Regions from separate parts of the Streptomyces sp. NPDC049837 genome, predicted to be linked through region 4. Evidence: riboswitches for the same ligand, from Rfam matches in the RefSeq annotation. Region 4 holds a riboswitch; each other region holds the start of a gene.

Region 1 (4,129 bases), on a different contig from region 4:
GGACGGGCGCGCCGAGCTGCTGGAGCCGGCCGAGCCCGCGCTGCCGCTGGGCATGTCGGACCTGGGGACGTGGCCGGACCGGGCGTACGAGGTGCCGTATCCGGCGGGGGCGACGCTGCTGTTCTACACGGACGGGCTGTCCGAGGCCCGGGACGCGGACGGGGTCTTCTACGATCCGGTCGCGCGGCTGTCGGGGCGGCTCTTCCCGGGGCCCGACGCGATGCTGGACGCGCTTGTGAGCGACGTACGGCGGCATACGGGTGGCGGGGCGACGGACGACCTGGCGCTGCTGGCGGTCACCCGGCCGGCGGAGGGGCAGCCGGAGCGGCGCAGGACGATGCCGGTCGTGCCGTAGCGGCGTCCACCGCGCCAGCGACTGTCGGCACGGTGCGTAGTCGATGCGTGTCACTCCGCATAACATATGACACACCGTCAGTACTACTGTGGCCGGCGAACCTTTCTGATGTGCGGTCAACTCGCCCCGTTGTGCCCGATTGTGGGCCGGTAGATCCCGGGGCCGTCCAGTTAATGATCAGTAGGAACGGCTTGGAATCCGGAGCCCGCGTCTATTAACGTTCGATAACGCAGCGCGGTCGTCCCAGCCGTCGCAAGAGACGGCACCGTGCGCGTGCGCCGAATCCCGTGAGGGAACCGGGGAACCACCTTTTGGGGTGAATCGGGCTGAACCAGGCCCGTAGGAGACCTTCCTGCTCCGAACCCGTCAGCTAACCCGGTAGGCGAGAAGGAAGGAAAGGAGTGCGCCTCCGTGGCGTCCAACAGGCCTGCCCCCGAAGCTCCGTACGGCTCGATCGCCTCGTTCAACACTTCGGGTGTCCCGGACGCCGCCCCCGTAAACGGGCAGTGGGAGGAATGGAACCCCACCGAGGAGACCGTCCGCCCCGTCCGCGGCCGGCACCGCATCGCCAAGCAGCGCGGCGGCCTCGCCCGTAGCTCCACCGTCCTCGGCGTCGGCGTGATCGCGGCGGTCGGCGCGGGTGGCATGGCCACCGCGCAGGACAAGCCCGCGGTCTCCATATCCCTGCCCGACGTCGTCACGGACAACCTGCCCGACGCCGAGTCCCTGCCCGGCATCGGCTCCCTGATGTCCGACGACTCGGACTCCGGGGACTCCGGCGAGGCGGGCACCACGGACAGCGGGCCGCTCACCGCCGCGTCCCTCACCGGCTCGGCCGACGCCACCGCGCAGCAGAGGAGCGGCGCCGACGCGGGTGAGGCCCTGCGCGCCCGCATCCTCCAGCAGGCCGAGCAGCAGCAGGCGTCCGCCGACGCGGAGGCGAAGGCCGCGGCCGAGGCGGCCGCCGCCGAGCAGGCCGCCGCGGAGGCGAAGGCCCAGCAGACCGCCGCCGAGGAGCTGGCCGCCAAGCAGGCCGCCGAGGAGAAGGCGAAGGCCGAGGCCGAGGCCGCCGCCAAGGCGAAGGCCGCCGAGGAGGAGCGGCTGGCCAAGCTCGCCGGGAGCTGGTCCCTGCCGACCTCCTCGTACACCATCACCTCCACCTACGGCCAGGCCGGCAACATGTGGTCCTCCGGCTACCACACCGGCCTCGACCTGGCCGCGCCCACGGGCACGCCCGCCAAGGCCGTCCACGGCGGCACCATCAAGTCGGCCGGATGGTCCGGCTCGTACGGCTACCGCATCGTCCTGGAGCTGGAGGACGGTACCGAGGTCTGGTACTGCCACCTGTCGTCCATGACGGTCGGCGCCGGGCAGACGGTCGCCACCGGCGAGACCATCGGACGCGTCGGCGCCACCGGCAACGTGACCGGGCCGCACCTGCACCTGGAGGTGCACACGCCGGGCGGCGACGGGATCGACCCGCTGGCGTGGCTGCGCGGCAAGGGCCTCACCGTCTGAGCACCCGCTCCTCGAACCTCGTACCCCTCGTGCGCCTCGTACTCCGGCGGCTCTGGCGGCACACCCCCCGACGCCAGGGCTGCCGGGCCTAGGCCGTTTCCTAGTACCGGTACGGGTTGTAGCCGCCGTAGTTCAGATGCGGGGGCGGCGTCCACACCCGGCCGGTGGCCTGCGCCGCGTACGTCAGCGCGGGCCCGGCTATCTCCTTGCGCTGCCACAGGTGGTGCAGCAGCTCCTGCTCGCGCGCGATGAAGTCGTGGCCGACCACGCCCCGGCGGGCCCGGTGGCGAAGGAACGCCAGCGACGTCGCGAACGCCTCGTACTCGCCGACCGCGCGCGCCGCCGCCGGGCCGAAGCAGCGCGCCGCGTACCCACGGGCCAGACCCCGCGCCCGCATCGAGGACAGCGCCAGCGGCTCGGCCGGGCTGAGCCAGCCCGCCGCGGCGTACGCCGGGAGCTCGCCCGATATCGTGCGCAGCTCGCGCTGGCGCGACCAGACCGCCAGCCACGTCAGCAGCCCGAACGCGGGCACCATGAACGCCCCGTACACGGCGTAGAACCCCCACGGCCCGAGCGCCGCCGAGCCGTTCCACAGCGCGTGCATGCCCATCGCCAGGGCCAGCCCGAGCACCGGCAGCGCGATGCGGCGGACCTTCTTGCGGCGCGCGGTGATCGCGGCGATGCCGAAACCGATGCCGGTGAGCACGGTGAACAGCGGGTGCGCGAACGGCGACATCACGATCCGTACGAAGAAGGTCGCGGCCGTGACGGACGCCAGCCCCGACGTCCCGATCTGCTGGTCCTCCCCGAAGGCGTTGCCGAGGTACAGGATGTTCTCGGTGAAGGCGAAGCCCGTCGCGGTGAACCCGGCGATGACGACGCCGTCCACGATCCCGGTGAAGTCCCGTCTGCGGAAGACGAAGATGAGCAGCACGGCGGCGGCCTTCGCGCTCTCCTCCACGATCGGCGCTATGACGGTGGCACCGAGGGTGTCCGCGGACGACGGGTCGGCGGTGGCGGTGGCTATCCAGCGCGTCGCGAAGGTGTTGGCGACGATCGCGACCAGCGCGGCGGCGCACGCCCCCCACGCGAACGAGAACAGCAGGTTCTTCCACGGGCCCGGCTCGACCCGGTCCAGCCAGCGGAACGCGGCCATCAGGAGCGGGACCGGCAGCACGGCGAGGCCGAGCCCCACCAGGAAGCCCTGCGTGCCGGTCTGCTCCCGCACCAGCGCGAGGATCACCAGCCCGCACAGGGCGAGCACGATGACGACCGCGGAGGCCCGCACCGCCTTGCTGCGCCAGAAGGCGCGGCGGGGCTTGTAGCGCCAGCGGGCCCGCTCCGGCACGGCGTCGAACGACGGCTGTGGTTCATACGCCGGGACGGCCGGATACGGCGACTGGGCTTGCGCAGACGAGTAGGACACGTGATCGACCCTAACGACCGCCACTGACACTCCGCGACGGCTTTGCTACGGACGCACGGCCGCGTCCGGGGTCACACCCGCTTGAACAGCAGGTCGTGCACCACGTGGCCCTTGTCCAGGCCCTGCCCCTCGAAGCGGGTGAGCGGCCGGAAGGCGGGCCGGGGCGCGTAGCCGCCGCCGGGCACGGTGTTGGCGAAGTCCGGGTGCGCGGTCAGCACGTCCAGCATCTGCTCGGCGTACGGCTCCCAGTCCGTGGCGCAGTGCAGGACGGCCCCGGGCTTCATCCGGGCGGCCACCAGGCTGAGGAACTCGGGCTGGATCAGCCGGCGCTTGTGGTGCCGCTTCTTGGGCCAGGGGTCGGGGAAGTACACGCGTACGCCGTCGAGGGCGGCGGGCGGCAGCATCTCCCGCAGCAGGATGATCGCGTCGCCGTTCGCCACGCGTACGTTGGTCAGGCCGGCCTTCTCGGCGAGCGCGAGGAGGTTGCCCTGGCCGGGCGTGTGCACGTCGACCGCGAGGATGCCGGTCGACGGGTCGTCGGCGGCCATCTGCGCGGTGGCCTCGCCCATCCCGAACCCGATCTCCAGCACGACCGGCAGGCCGCCGAACATCTCGCCCAGGTCGAGGGTGCGCTGCCCGTCGATGTCCAGTCCCCACACGCCCCACAGCCGCCGCAGTGCGTCGCCCTGCCCGGGCGTGACACGGCTGCGCCGGGGCTGGAAGCTGCGGATCCGCCGCTCGAAATGCGACCCGGCGGGGTCGGGCGCGGGCCCCTCGGGGAATCGGGGCTCGCCCTTGGGGCGGCGGTGCAGGGCGGTTTCACGGGACTC
Region 2 (4,129 bases), on a different contig from region 4:
ACAACCGCCTGGTACGCCGCGACCGCACGGCCGTGGCGGCCGGCTTCGGCCTGCTGCGCCTGGCCGGGGCACCCTCGCTCGGCTGGCTGGACGTCAAGACGTCCGGCGGGGTCGAGGTGCCCGACATCGAGGCGGCCGTCGACGACGAGCTGGCCCGCTTCGCCGCCGAGGGCCCGACGCCCGAGGAGATGGAGCGCGCCCAGGCCCAGCTCGAACGCGAGTGGCTGGACCGGCTCGGTACGGTCGCGGGCCGCGCGGACGAACTGTGCCGGTACGCCGTGCTGTTCGGCGACCCGCAGCTCGCCCTGACCGCCGTCCAGCGCGTCCTGGACGTCACCGCCGAGGAGGTCCAGGCGGTCGCCAAGGCCCGCCTCCGCCCCGACAACAGGGCGGTGCTGGTCTACGAACCCGTCAGCACCGACCACAGCGAGCAGGAAGAAGAGGGGGCCGACCAGTGAGCGACGCCGCCACGTCCTTGACGTCCATGGAGTTCCACCCGCAGCCCCGCCCCGGGACCGCCAAGCCGTGGGCCTTCCCCGCCCCCGACCGGGGCGCGCTGGACAACGGCCTGACCGTGCTGCGCTGCCACCGCCCCGGCCAGCAGGTCGTGGCCGTCGAGATCTTCCTCGCCGCCCCGCTGGAGGCGGAGCCGGAGGGCCTCGACGGCGTCGCCACGATCATGGCGCGAGCCCTGTCCGAGGGCACCGACAAGCACTCGGCGGAGGAGTTCGCCGCCGAGCTGGAGCGCTGCGGCGCCACCCTCGACGCGCACGCCGACCACCCCGGCGTACGGATCTCCCTCGAAGTCCCGGTCTCCCGGCTCGCCAAGGCCCTCGGCCTGGTCGCCGAGGCCCTGCGCGCGCCCGCCTTCGCCGACAGCGAGGTCGAGCGCCTCGTCCGCAACCGGCTCGACGAGATCCCCCACGAGATCGCCAACCCCTCGCGCCGCGCCGCCATGCAGCTCTCCAAGGAGCTGTTCCCGGCCACGTCCCGCATGTCGCGCCCCCGCCAGGGCACCGAGGACACCGTCGCCCGGATCGACGCCTCGGCCGTACGCGCCTTCTACGAGGCGCACGTCCGCCCCGCCACCGCCACCGCGGTCGTGGTCGGCGACCTCACCGGCGTCGACCTCGACGCGGTGCTCGCCGACACCCTGGGCGCCTGGACCGGCGACATGGCCGAGCCCCGCCCCGTACCGCCCGTGACGGCCGACGACACCGGCCGCGTCGTCATCGTCGACCGCCCCGGCGCCGTGCAGACGCAGCTCCTCATCGGCCGTATCGGCCCGGACCGGCACGACCGGGTCTGGCCGGCCCAGGTGCTCGGCACCTACTGCCTGGGCGGCACCCTCACCTCCCGCCTGGACCGGGTCCTGCGCGAGGAGAAGGGCTACACCTACGGCGTACGTGCCTTCGGCCAGGTGCTGCGCTCCGGCCCCGAGGGCAACGGCGCGGCCATGCTCGCCATCAGCGGCTCCGTCGACACACCCCACACGGGTCCGGCGCTCGACGACCTGTGGAAGGTGCTGCGCACCCTCGCCGCCGAGGGCCTGACCGACGCCGAGCGCGAGACGGCCGTGCAGAACCTGGTGGGCGTCGCCCCGCTCAAGTACGAGACGGCCGCCGCCGTCGCGGGCACCCTCGCCGACCAGGTCGAGCAGCACCTCCCGGACGACTACCAGGCCCAGATGTACGCCCGGCTGGCCGAGACGGGCACCGTGGAGGCCACCGCGGCGGTCGTCAGCGCGTTCCCGACGGACCGTCTGGTCACGGTCCTCGTCGGTGACGCGGCACAGATCAAGGAGCCCGTCGAGGCGCTCGGAATCGGTGAAGTGACAGTCGTCACCGGCTGATTGACGCGGTTTCCGCTCATACGAGTCGACGCGGTTCCTCTCTCACGAGCGGCCGCTCACCGGACCCCGGCATCGCTCGATGCCGGGGTCCGCCCGTATGTCCGCTTTGTTGCGGAGATTCGGTGTCTGCCCTGTGGCGTGCGCTACAAAAAACCGTGTCTGTTTGGTGATTGAAAGATCGGCCGCTTAGCGTCTGATGCGCTGTCCGACCGGTACCCGCCGCACCCGCGGCACCGGACAGCCATCGCCGAGTCCCCAACAGGCGCGAGCCTGGGGAGCCGGGGACCCACGCAGTCCCTGGGGTGAATCGGACGCCTTCGCACCCGTTGCGGAGGGGCCCGTAGGAGACCTTCCTGCTCCGAACCCGTCAGCTAACCCGGTAGGCGAGAAGGAAGGAAAGGACCAGCCACTTCATGGCGTTCACCCGTGCCACCGGGAAGCACCGTGCCCCGAGCCGCCTGAGCCGTAAGAGCGCACACGTCGCCGGAGTCGCGGCCCTCGCCACCACCGGCGTCATCGGAACCCTCGCTTCCCCGGCGCTCGCCGCCAACCCGGACGCCGCACCCCTCTCGCTCGAGGACACCGGCCTCAACCAGGCCGTCATCACCGACACGCTCGCCGCGCAGGTCGACGCCCAGGCCGAGGCCCAGGAGCTGGAGGCCCAGGAGGCCGCCGCCAAGGCGGCCGCCCAGGCGAAGGCCGAGGCGGAGGCCAAGCGCAAGGCCGAGATCCGGGTGCAGGCGGCCCGCGAGGCCAAGGAGCGCGCCGACCGCGAGGCCGAGCGCAAGCGGCTCAACGCCTTCCAGCTTCCGGTCGCCGGCACGTACGTCAGCACCGGCTACCAGACCGGCGGCGCCATGTGGTCCTCCGGCAGCCACACCGGCATCGACTTCCACGCCGCCTCCGGCTCCCGCGTGGTCTCCGTGGGCGCGGGCACCGTCGTCGAGGCGGGCTGGGGCGGCGCGTACGGCAACAACGTAGTGATCCGGATGAACGACGGTACGTACACGCAGTACGGCCACCTGTCCTCCATCAGCGTCTCGGCCGGCCAGACCGTCATGCCGGGCCAGCAGATAGGCCTGTCGGGCTCGACCGGCAACTCCTCCGGCCCGCACCTCCACTTCGAGGCCCGGACGAGCGCCGAGTACGGCTCGGACATCGACCCGGTCGCCTACCTCCGCTCGCACGGCGTCAACGTCTGACCCTCCTGTTCGTCAGGCAAGGCCCCGGTTCGGCACGCGAACCGGGGCCTTCGCCGTGCCGGGTCCTCCTGGCCGGGTCCTCCTGGCCAAAAAGAACTCCATGGATTCAGGGTGGCTATCGGAAATTCCGGTCCCCTGCAATAGAGTCACTGGACAGACGTCGAGCGGGTGAGTTTCGCGCGGATTAAGTTGGGGGTTCTGGTATGCGCATTCCAGCGCACTCGGTATGCACGGCGATCCGCGACGACATCGTCACCGGTGTGTTCGAGCGGGGCAGCCGGCTCACCGAGGAGCAGCTCGCCCGACGCTACGGAGTCTCGCGCGTCCCGGTCCGCGAGGCGCTGCGGACCCTGGAGTCGGAGGGCTTCGTGACCACCCGCCGTCACGTCGGCGCGTGCGTCGCCGAGCCCACCGAGCAGGAGGCGGCCGACCTGCTGGAGATGCGTACGCTGCTGGAGCCGCTGGGCGCCGCGCGGGCCGCCCAGCGCCGCACGGAGGCGCACCTGAAGGTGCTGCGGGGGCTGGTCAGGCTGGGCCAGGAGCGGGCGCGCCGCGGCCAGCGGGAGGACCTGCGCTCGTTGGACGGCTGGTTCCACGAGACGCTCGCCCAGGCGTCCGGCAGCCCGGCGCTGACGGCGCTGCTCACCCAGCTCCGGCACAAGATCGCCTGGATGTACGCGGTCGATCAGCCGGCCCGGCCGGCGGAGGCGTGGGCCGAGCACGGCGCGATCGTCGACGCCGTCGCGCGCGGCGACGCCGACCGCGCCCGCGCGCTCACCACCCTGCACGTCGAACGCTCGCTGTCCTCCCACCGGCTGCGCCGCCCGGAGCGGCCCGAGCGGCCGGCCGGCCGTGTGAGGACTTCGCAACACCCCGTAAACACCGCGAGCGCCCGCAATTAACACCGGCACCGTATACAAAGGCGGGGGAATTGTGCCCCGTGAATTCGCATGCCCGAAAAGGCCGCGTGCGGTAAAGGGCTGCCCGCGCCGAAATGCGGGAGGCGCCTGAAAGCGTGCGGCGAAACCCCGTGGGGCGAAACACCACGGGGCGGAACACCAGGGGGCGAAACCCG
Region 3 (4,129 bases), on a different contig from region 4:
CCTTGTAGATGCCGACGTGGCTGATGTCGTCGTAGAAGAACACCAGGTCGCCGGGGCGCAGGTCCTCCGTGGCGACCCTCGTGCCGGCCTTCACCTGATCCCACGTCGTACGGGGCAGGTCGACGCCCGCCGCCCGCCACGCGGCCTGGGTGAGCCCGGAGCAGTCGTACGAGCTCGGGCCGGTCGCCCCCCACACGTACGGCTTGCCCATCTGTGCCTCCGCGAAGGCGAGGACCTTGCCGGCCTTCGCGGTGTAGCCGCCGTCCCCCTCCGGCTGCCGGTCCTCCTGCTGCCGCTCCTCGTGGCGTTTCCGGGCCTCTTCCGCCTCCGCCCGCGCCTTCTCCTCCGCCCGCGCCTTCTCCTCGGCCCGCGTCTTGTCCTCGGCCCGGCGGCGGGCCTCCTCCTCCCGCTCGCGCTCCAGCTCGGCCGGCCGCGCCCGCTCCTCGGCCGTCAACCGCGCCAGCAGCGCCCGCGCCTCGCTCAGTTGCCGCTGCACGGTCTGCTTGGTGGTACGGAGTGAGGCCTGCGAGGCGCTGAGCGACTCCAGTTGCCGCGTCGCCTCCGCCCGCTGCTCCGCGGCCTCGGCCTGCTGCGTCCGGTAATCGGTCAGTGTCTCGTGCTGCCGCTCGGTGAGCCGGTCCATGAGCTGCGCCTGGTCCACGAACGCCTGCGGGCTGTCCGAGAAGACCAGCGACGCGGTCGGGCCCAGCCCGCCGGAGCGGTACTGGGCGGCCGCGTAGCTGCCGAGGGTGCGGCGCGACTCGTTCAGCGCTTCCGTTCGCCGAGCGGCCTCGTCGAGCATCCCGCCGACCTCGCGCCGCTGCTGGTCCGTGGCCTCCTTGGCCTTGTTGTACTGCTGCGTCGCCGTGCCCGCCTGGCGGTAGAGGTCGTCGACCTTTCTCCGGACCTCCTCGGCCGTCGGGCCCCGGTCCGGGTCGCTCGCGGGCGCGGCCGGTGCGGCCGGCGCGGCGGTCGCGCTCTGTGACGACAGGAGCGTGACCGAGGCCAGGGCGGCGGCCGTCGTGACGCCGACGGCGGGGGAGTGGGCATGCAGGGTCTGCAAGGTGCGCGATGCGCGCGGCTTGCGATGCGACGCCAAGGCCGGCATCTCCTTCCGTGGACCGCCTACCGGGTTAGCTGTCAGGTTCGGGCGGAACGGAAGGTGCCCTACGGCCGTGCCCGAGGGGCTGCGGGCCGATTCACCTCGGTCGTACGTGATGGGTCCCCGGTTCCGAACTGCCATGAGAGCAGCACGAATTCGGCGTGGGCGATCCGATTGGCGTGGTTCGCCGATGAGAGAACGGACCGCTTGGGCGAGCACGCTAGCCAACCTGTGGTGGTGCTGTGAAGGATGATGTTCGATATGCCCGATACGTTTTCGTGACCTTGGCGTGATGTCGCCGACTCGGTACGGAGGGTGACGAATCGGGCCTGTTTCGGGTACGTCCACGGCTGTCGGCCGGTTCGTCCACGGCTGTCAGTGGGGCGGCCTAGACTCGATAGGCGATGAGCAGCCTCTTTGACGACAGCTTCCTGGCGGACCTCCGGAACCACACCTCCGAGGAGCCCCCGCCGCCGCCCGAGGACTCCGAGGGCCCCGGGGACGCCCCGGCCGCGGAGGAGGTCCCGCACGACCTCTTCGGGGACCGCTTCGACGTGCCCCCGCCGCGGGACACGCACTACCGCGACGGCGCCCCGCGCCCCGTCGTCGACCCCGCCGCGCTGCTGGAGGGGCTGAACGACCAGCAGCGCGCCGCCGTCGTGCACACCGGCTCGCCGCTGCTCATCGTCGCCGGTGCCGGATCCGGCAAGACCCGGGTGCTGACCCACCGCATCGCCCACCTGCTGGCCACCCGCCACGTCCACCCGGGCCAGATACTGGCGATCACCTTCACCAACAAGGCCGCCGGTGAGATGAAGGAGCGCGTCGAGCAGCTCGTCGGCCCGCGCGCCAACGCCATGTGGGTCATGACCTTCCACAGCGCGTGCGTCCGCATCCTGCGCCGCGAGTCGAAGAGGCTCGGCTTCACGTCGTCCTTCTCGATCTACGACGCCGCCGACTCCAAGCGGCTGATGTCGCTGGTCTGCCGCGACCTGGACCTCGACCCGAAGAAGTTCCCGCCGAAGTCCTTCAGCGCCAAGATCTCGAACCTGAAGAACGAGCTGATCGACGAGGAGACATTCGCCGACCAGGCCGCCGACGGATTCGAGAAGACCCTCGCCGAGGCGTACCGGATGTACCAGGCGCGGCTGCGCGAGGCCAACGCCCTGGACTTCGACGACATCATCATGACGACGGTCCACCTGCTCCAGGCGTTCCCGGACGTCGCCGAGCACTACCGCCGCCGCTTCCGCCACGTCCTCGTCGACGAGTACCAGGACACCAACCACGCCCAGTACACCCTCGTCCGCGAGCTGGTCGGCACCGGGTACGAGGACCTGGACCCGGCCGAGCTGTGCGTCGTCGGTGACGCCGACCAGTCGATCTACGCCTTCCGTGGCGCGACCATCCGCAACATCCTCCAGTTCGAGGAGGACTACCCGGACGCGACCACCATCCTGCTGGAGCAGAACTACCGCTCCACGCAGACGATCCTGTCCGCCGCCAACGCGGTGATCGAGCGCAACGAGAGCCGCCGCCCCAAGAACCTGTGGACCAACGCCGGCGAGGGCGCCCGCATCATCGGGTACGTCGCGGACACCGAGCACGACGAGGCGCAGTTCGTCGCCGACGAGATCGACCGGCTGACGGACGCGGGCGAGGCGAAGGCCGGCGACGTCGCCGTCTTCTACCGGACGAACGCCCAGTCCCGTGTGTTCGAGGAGATCTTCATCCGCGTCGGCCTGCCGTACAAGGTCGTCGGCGGCGTCCGCTTCTACGAGCGCAAGGAAGTCCGGGACGTGCTGGCGTACCTGCGCGTGCTGGCCAACCCCGAGGACAACGTCCCGCTGCGCCGCATCCTCAACGTCCCCAAGCGCGGCATCGGCGAGCGCGCCGAGGCGATGATCGACGCGCTGGCGCTGCGCGAGAGGATCACCTTCCCGCAGGCGCTGCGCCGCGTCGACGAGGCGTACGGCATGGCGGCGCGCTCGGCCAACGCCGTGAAGCGGTTCAACACGCTGATGGACGAGCTGCGGACCGTCGTGGAGTCCGGTGCCGGACCGGCGGTGGTCCTGGAGGCCGTCCTGGAGCGGACGGGATACCTCGCCGAGCTCCAGGCCTCCACCGACCCGCAGGACGAGACCCGCATCGAGAACCTCCAGGAGCTCGCCGCCGTGGCCCTGGAGTTCGAGCAGGAGCGCGGTGAGGAGCCCGGCACCCTGGCCGAGTTCCTGGAGCAGGTGGCCCTCGTCGCCGACTCCGACCAGATCCCCGACGAGGACGAGGAAGGCTCCGGCGTCATCACGCTGATGACGCTGCACACCGCCAAGGGCCTGGAGTTCCCGGTGGTCTTCCTGACCGGCATGGAGGACGGCGTCTTCCCGCACATGCGCGCCCTCGGCCAGACCAAGGAGCTGGAGGAGGAGCGGCGCCTGGCGTACGTGGGCATCACGCGCGCCCGCGAGCGGCTCTACCTGACGCGGTCGACGATGCGCAGCGCGTGGGGCCAGCCCTCGTACAACCCGCCGTCGCGGTTCCTGGAGGAGATCCCGGGACAGCACCTGGAGTGGAAGCGTACGGGCGCGATGGCCAAGCCCGCCGGACCGACGTCCGGGATCGCCTCGTCCCTGTCCTCGTCGCTCTCGGCCCGCTCCCGGTCCGGCCCTTCGGGCTTCGCCACGCGGCGTACGTCCGACAAGCCGGTGATCTCGCTGGCGGTCGGGGACCGGGTGACGCACGACCAGTTCGGGCTCGGGACCGTGATGGCGGTGACGGGCGCGGGCGCCGACGCGCAGGCGACGATCGACTTCGGGGACGAGAAGCCGAAGCGGCTGCTGCTGCGGTACGCGCCGGTCGAGAAGCTGTAGGAGTCGCTCAGCTCGTCGGGTCGAGGCCGTGGCTGCGCAGCCACGGCAGCGGGTCGATCGCGGCGCCGCCGCCGGGCCGTACCTCGAAGTGGAGGTGCGGTCCGGTGGAGTTGCCGGAGTTGCCCGAGTACGCGATGACCTCGCCGGCCTTGACCTCGCC
Region 4 (4,129 bases):
TCGATCAGCCGCTGCTCGGTGGCGTCGTAGCCGACGAGCTCCGGGCCGATCTGCTCGATGACGGCGAGGACGGCCTTCTCGACACCCTTGCCGAGGTAGCGGTCCTTGTCACCGTCGCGGAGCTCGAGGGCCTCGAACGCACCGGTGGACGCACCGGACGGGACGGCAGCACGGCCGGTGCTGCCGTCGTCGAGGCCGACCTCGACCTCGACCGTGGGGTTGCCTCGGGAGTCCAGGATTTCCCGGGCTACGACGACGTCGATGGACGGCACGAGCATCTCCTTCTGGGATGTGACGCAAAATGTGACGCATGCGGTGCAGGGTCTCTTTGGCCTTGCGGCAAGAGCCTAACCGGCCGCGAGGCCGTGACCAGCCGACGCCCGCCTCCTGGGACGAAAAAGGGCTCACCAGGCTGCATTGCGGGCGAAACACCACGAAACTTACCGGTCGGTAACGCTGCTGGAGCGAGGAACCCCGGCCCGGCTCGCACGGGGGAAGGGCAAGCCGGGCCGGGGTGGTCCCGCGGGGGTCAGCTCAGGTGGAGCTGCTGGCCCGGGTAGATCAGGTCGGCGTCGTCGACGATGTCCTTGTTCAGCTCGAAGAGCTTCTGCCAGCCGCCCGCGACCTTCTTCTCGGCGGCGATGGTGCTGAGCGTGTCGCCGGCCTTGACCTTGTACTCGCCGTCGCCCTTCTCGACCTTCTTGCCGGTCGGGGTGGTGACGGTCTTCGGCGCGGCCTTCTTCTCGGCCTTCGGGGCGGTGCGCTGCTCGCTGCGCGTGGTGGGCTGCTCGGCCTTGCGCTCCTGCTGCGGCTGGGCCTGCTCGGCGCCGCCGCCGTCGTAGGAGGCGTTGGACAGGCCGACGCCGCAGTGCGGCCAGGCGCCCTTGCCCTGGCCGGCGAGGACCTTCTCGGCTATCTCGATCTGCTGCGACTTCGAGGCCTGGTCGGCGGTCGGGGCGTACGCGGTGCCACCGTAGGCGGCCCAGGTGGAGGCCGAGAACTGGAGGCCGCCGTAGTAGCCGTTGCCGGTGTTGATGGACCAGTTGCCGCCGGACTCGCACTGGGCGACCTTGTCCCACTCGGCGGCGGTGGCGGCCGAGGCGGACGTGGCGCCCATCAGCGGGGCGGCGACGGCGACACCGGTGATGCCGGCGAACGCGGCGAACCGGGCGGCCTTGGAGGGGCGACGGTGCTTGGCCTTGCTGGAGAACAGCATGGGGACATCTCCTCACCGACGCCTGCGAGGTGAGCTGTCGGGTTCGGGCGTGAGCTGCCCGGCCGCGCGGCACCGCGGTGCGGCGCGCGGCTTCACCCCTAGCCGGTCCGTGCCATGTCTCCATGGCCGGGCCCGGCACTTACCTTGGGTCCCCCGCTCCTGCCTTCGGCGCGTGACGCGACGACCGTTCCCGTCGACCGGCGGCAGGATTCGGCGTTCCGGTCGATGGGGCCCGCGGTGGCGAGCGGTCACGACCGTAAACAGAGACCTCCCCGAAGTTCAAAGACGGACATCGGGGTCAATCCGCCCTTATGCGCCTGCCCTTGACGGGCGTTTACGCAGGTGAAGGGCGGATTGTGCGGTTCGGGCGGCCATGATGCGCCAGTTGGGGCGAAGAGATTCATGTCTCACTTACCCAGAAGTGGACATACACCCCGAAGTCGAGCCGCGCCTACGGCTGATCCGCCGTCAGATCGAGGCTCTGACCGGGGACGATGAGGTCCGGATCGGCGCCGACGGTCTCCCGGTTGGCCTCATAGAGGGCGGGCCACCCTCCGGGGACCTCGTGCTCGTCCGCGATGCTCCAGAGGTTGTCGCCGGGACGGACGGTGTAGGCGCCGGGCTCGACGCTGCCGGGGTCGCGCGACGCTCCGCCACCCCGGGAGGCGTGACCGTCACTTTCGCGCCCGGTGCCCGAATTGCCGGTATCGGCGGGCTTGGTGGGATCGGTGGGCTTGGTGGTGCTTTCGCCCTCCGGTGCGGCCGGGGCGACCGGGGCGGTCGGGTCGGCCGCCGGGGTCCCCTCGGGGGCGGGCTCGCCGCGGTGCTTGCCGGTGCCCGGAGCGGGGGTCGTGCCGGGCGCCGTCGGAGCGGGCTCGGTGGGCAGGAGGGTGCCGGCCGGGTCGGTCGGTGTGGCGGCCGGGTCGGTGGGCGCGGCCGGGTCCGTCGGCGTGGCGGGCGCGGTCGGGCCTTCGAGGGTCTCGGCCGGGTCCGTCGGCTCGGCGCTCTGTGCCGGGTCGGACGGCTCCGGGGCGGTCTCGGTGGGCGCGATACCCAGGTCGGTCCCGGGGGTCTCGGCGGCACCGCCCAGGCCGGCGATGGGGGCGCAGGTCTCCCACGCCTTGACGCCCGTCGCGGCGTAGACCTTCTCGGCGACGGATATCTGCTCGGTGCGGCTGGCGAGGTCGGGGCGCGCGGCGTGGGCGAGGCCCCCGTACGACTCCCAGGTCTCCTGCGACATCTGGAGGCCGCCGTAGAAGCCGTTGCCCAGGTCGGCGCTCCACAGGCCGCCGGACTCGCATTCGGCCACCCGGTCCCAGGTGGTCGCGTCGGCCGCCGACGCGGAACCCGCGCCGAGCAGCGGGAGCGCGATGGCGGATCCGGTCACCCCTGCCGCGACGACGATGGCGGGGGCTTGACGGGGTCGTCGGTGCCGGCCGTTCCCGGAGCGCATGCGGTGCTGCCTTTCGCGTGACTGCTGAGGTGACGGTGAACGTAGCGGCATTCGAACGTCAGTCACAAGTCGATGCACCGGAGATTACGCGAAGATCACAGAACTGACGAAGTGTCAGCCGACATGAGGGGTGAACTCCACCGGGAGCGTGCGCAGTCCACGCATAATGAGCCCGCCACGCCACCGCAAATCGGCAGGATCCACCGCAAGTCGCAAGTCCGGCAGCCGGGTCAGCAGGGTTGCCAGCGCGGTCTGCCCCTCCAGCCGGGCGAGCGGCGCGCCCAGGCAGTAGTGGATGCCGTGCCCGTACCCCAGGTGCTGGTTGTCCCGCCGGGCCAGGTCGAGCGTGTCCGGGTCGGTGAACCGCTCCGGGTCGCGGTCGGCGGCGGCGAGGACGACGAGGACGGGGTCACCGGCCGCGATCCGCTCGCCGCCGATGGTGAGCGGCTCCGTCGCGAACCGCCACGTCGCCAGCTCCACCGGCCCGTCGTAGCGCAGCAGTTCCTCGACCCCGGTCTCCAGCAGCCCGTGCTCACCGGCGGCGAGGGACTCCTGGAGCCGGGCCCGCTGGTCGGGGTGACGAAGCAGGGCATAGACCCCATTACCGATCAAGTTCACGGTCGTCTCGAAGCCTGCGAACAGCAGGATGAACGCCATCGCGGCGGCCTCGTTCTCGGTGAGGTGCTCGCCGTGGTCCGAGGCCTTGATGAGCCCCGAGATCAGGTCGTCCCCCGGATCCTCCCGCTTGCGGTGGATCAGCTCGGCGAGGTACCCGCGCATCTTCTTCACCGACCGGGCGACCCCGCCGCGCGGCCCGCCGCCGTGCCGGATCATCATCCCCGCCCAGTCACGGAAGTCGTCCTGGTCCTCACGCGGGACGCCCAGCATGTCGCAAATGGCGTAAATGGGGAGCGGGAAGGCGAACTCATGGATGAGGTCGGCGCTCCCCTTTGTGGCGAAGTTGTCGATCAACCGGTCCGTCAGCTCCTGCACGCGCGGCGCGAACTCCGCCACGCGCCGGGGCGTGAACGCCTTGGAGACCAGGCGGCGCAGCCGGGTGTGGTCCGGCGGGTCGATGTTGAGCAGGTGCGTCATCAGCTCGGCCTTGCGCTCACCGGGGATGCCGGTCTTGCCCTTGGCGTGCGCGGGCTCGTCGTGATGGGCGGGGTTCTTGCTCAGCCGCTGGTCCGCCAGCGCCTGCCGGGCGTCCGCGTACCGCGTCACCAGCCACGCCTCGACCCCACTGGGCAGCCGGGTCCGGTGCACGGGCGCGTGCTCCCGGAGCCAGGCGTAGGCAGGGTACGGGTCGGTGGCGAACTCCCAGGTGAAGAGTTCGGGCGCGGCGTTCGGGTCGTTCACGCCCTCGACGTTAACGCGTCGGCGGCCGACCCCTTGGCCACCCGGGCGCAGTCCCCAGGGGCCCCTGGCGCGGGTGCCCATGCCCCCGGCCACCCGGCGCG

What was found. Region 4 has a riboswitch for cyclic di-AMP ahead of AB0J57_RS15385 (transglycosylase family protein). Riboswitches for the same ligand answer to the same signal wherever they lie in the genome.
Region 1: it holds a riboswitch for cyclic di-AMP, as region 4 does, so the genes downstream of both, AB0J57_RS11445 (M23 family metallopeptidase) here and AB0J57_RS15385 (transglycosylase family protein) in region 4, are expected to answer to the same signal.
Region 2: it holds a riboswitch for cyclic di-AMP, as region 4 does, so the genes downstream of both, AB0J57_RS20845 (M23 family metallopeptidase) here and AB0J57_RS15385 (transglycosylase family protein) in region 4, are expected to answer to the same signal.
Region 3: it holds a riboswitch for cyclic di-AMP, as region 4 does, so the genes downstream of both, AB0J57_RS24975 (C40 family peptidase) here and AB0J57_RS15385 (transglycosylase family protein) in region 4, are expected to answer to the same signal.

Annotation. Positions count from the first base shown of each region.
Region 1 covers NZ_JBFAMP010000004.1:14,345-18,473, reverse strand. Annotated here, with positions in the region: gene AB0J57_RS11450 (PP2C family protein-serine/threonine phosphatase) at 1-355, shown strand, start outside; cyclic di-AMP (ydaO/yuaA leader) riboswitch at 622-755, shown strand; gene AB0J57_RS11445 (M23 family metallopeptidase) at 809-1,873, shown strand; gene AB0J57_RS11440 (PrsW family intramembrane metalloprotease) at 1,974-3,299, opposite strand; gene trmB (tRNA (guanosine(46)-N7)-methyltransferase TrmB) at 3,371-4,129, opposite strand, start outside.
Region 2 covers NZ_JBFAMP010000007.1:162,613-166,741, forward strand. Annotated here, with positions in the region: gene AB0J57_RS20835 (pitrilysin family protein) at 1-458, shown strand, start outside; gene AB0J57_RS20840 (pitrilysin family protein) at 485-1,852, shown strand; cyclic di-AMP (ydaO/yuaA leader) riboswitch at 2,088-2,253, shown strand; gene AB0J57_RS20845 (M23 family metallopeptidase) at 2,266-3,054, shown strand; gene AB0J57_RS20850 (GntR family transcriptional regulator) at 3,258-3,956, shown strand.
Region 3 covers NZ_JBFAMP010000009.1:275,786-279,914, forward strand. Annotated here, with positions in the region: gene AB0J57_RS24975 (C40 family peptidase) at 1-1,108, opposite strand, end outside; cyclic di-AMP (ydaO/yuaA leader) riboswitch at 1,107-1,274, opposite strand; gene pcrA (DNA helicase PcrA) at 1,507-3,969, shown strand; gene AB0J57_RS24985 (M23 family metallopeptidase) at 3,977-4,129, opposite strand, start outside.
Region 4 covers NZ_JBFAMP010000005.1:109,123-113,251, forward strand. Annotated here, with positions in the region: gene eno (phosphopyruvate hydratase) at 1-272, opposite strand, end outside; gene AB0J57_RS15385 (transglycosylase family protein) at 530-1,216, opposite strand; cyclic di-AMP (ydaO/yuaA leader) riboswitch at 1,221-1,397, opposite strand; gene AB0J57_RS15390 (transglycosylase family protein) at 1,668-2,603, opposite strand; gene AB0J57_RS15395 (cytochrome P450) at 2,784-4,028, opposite strand.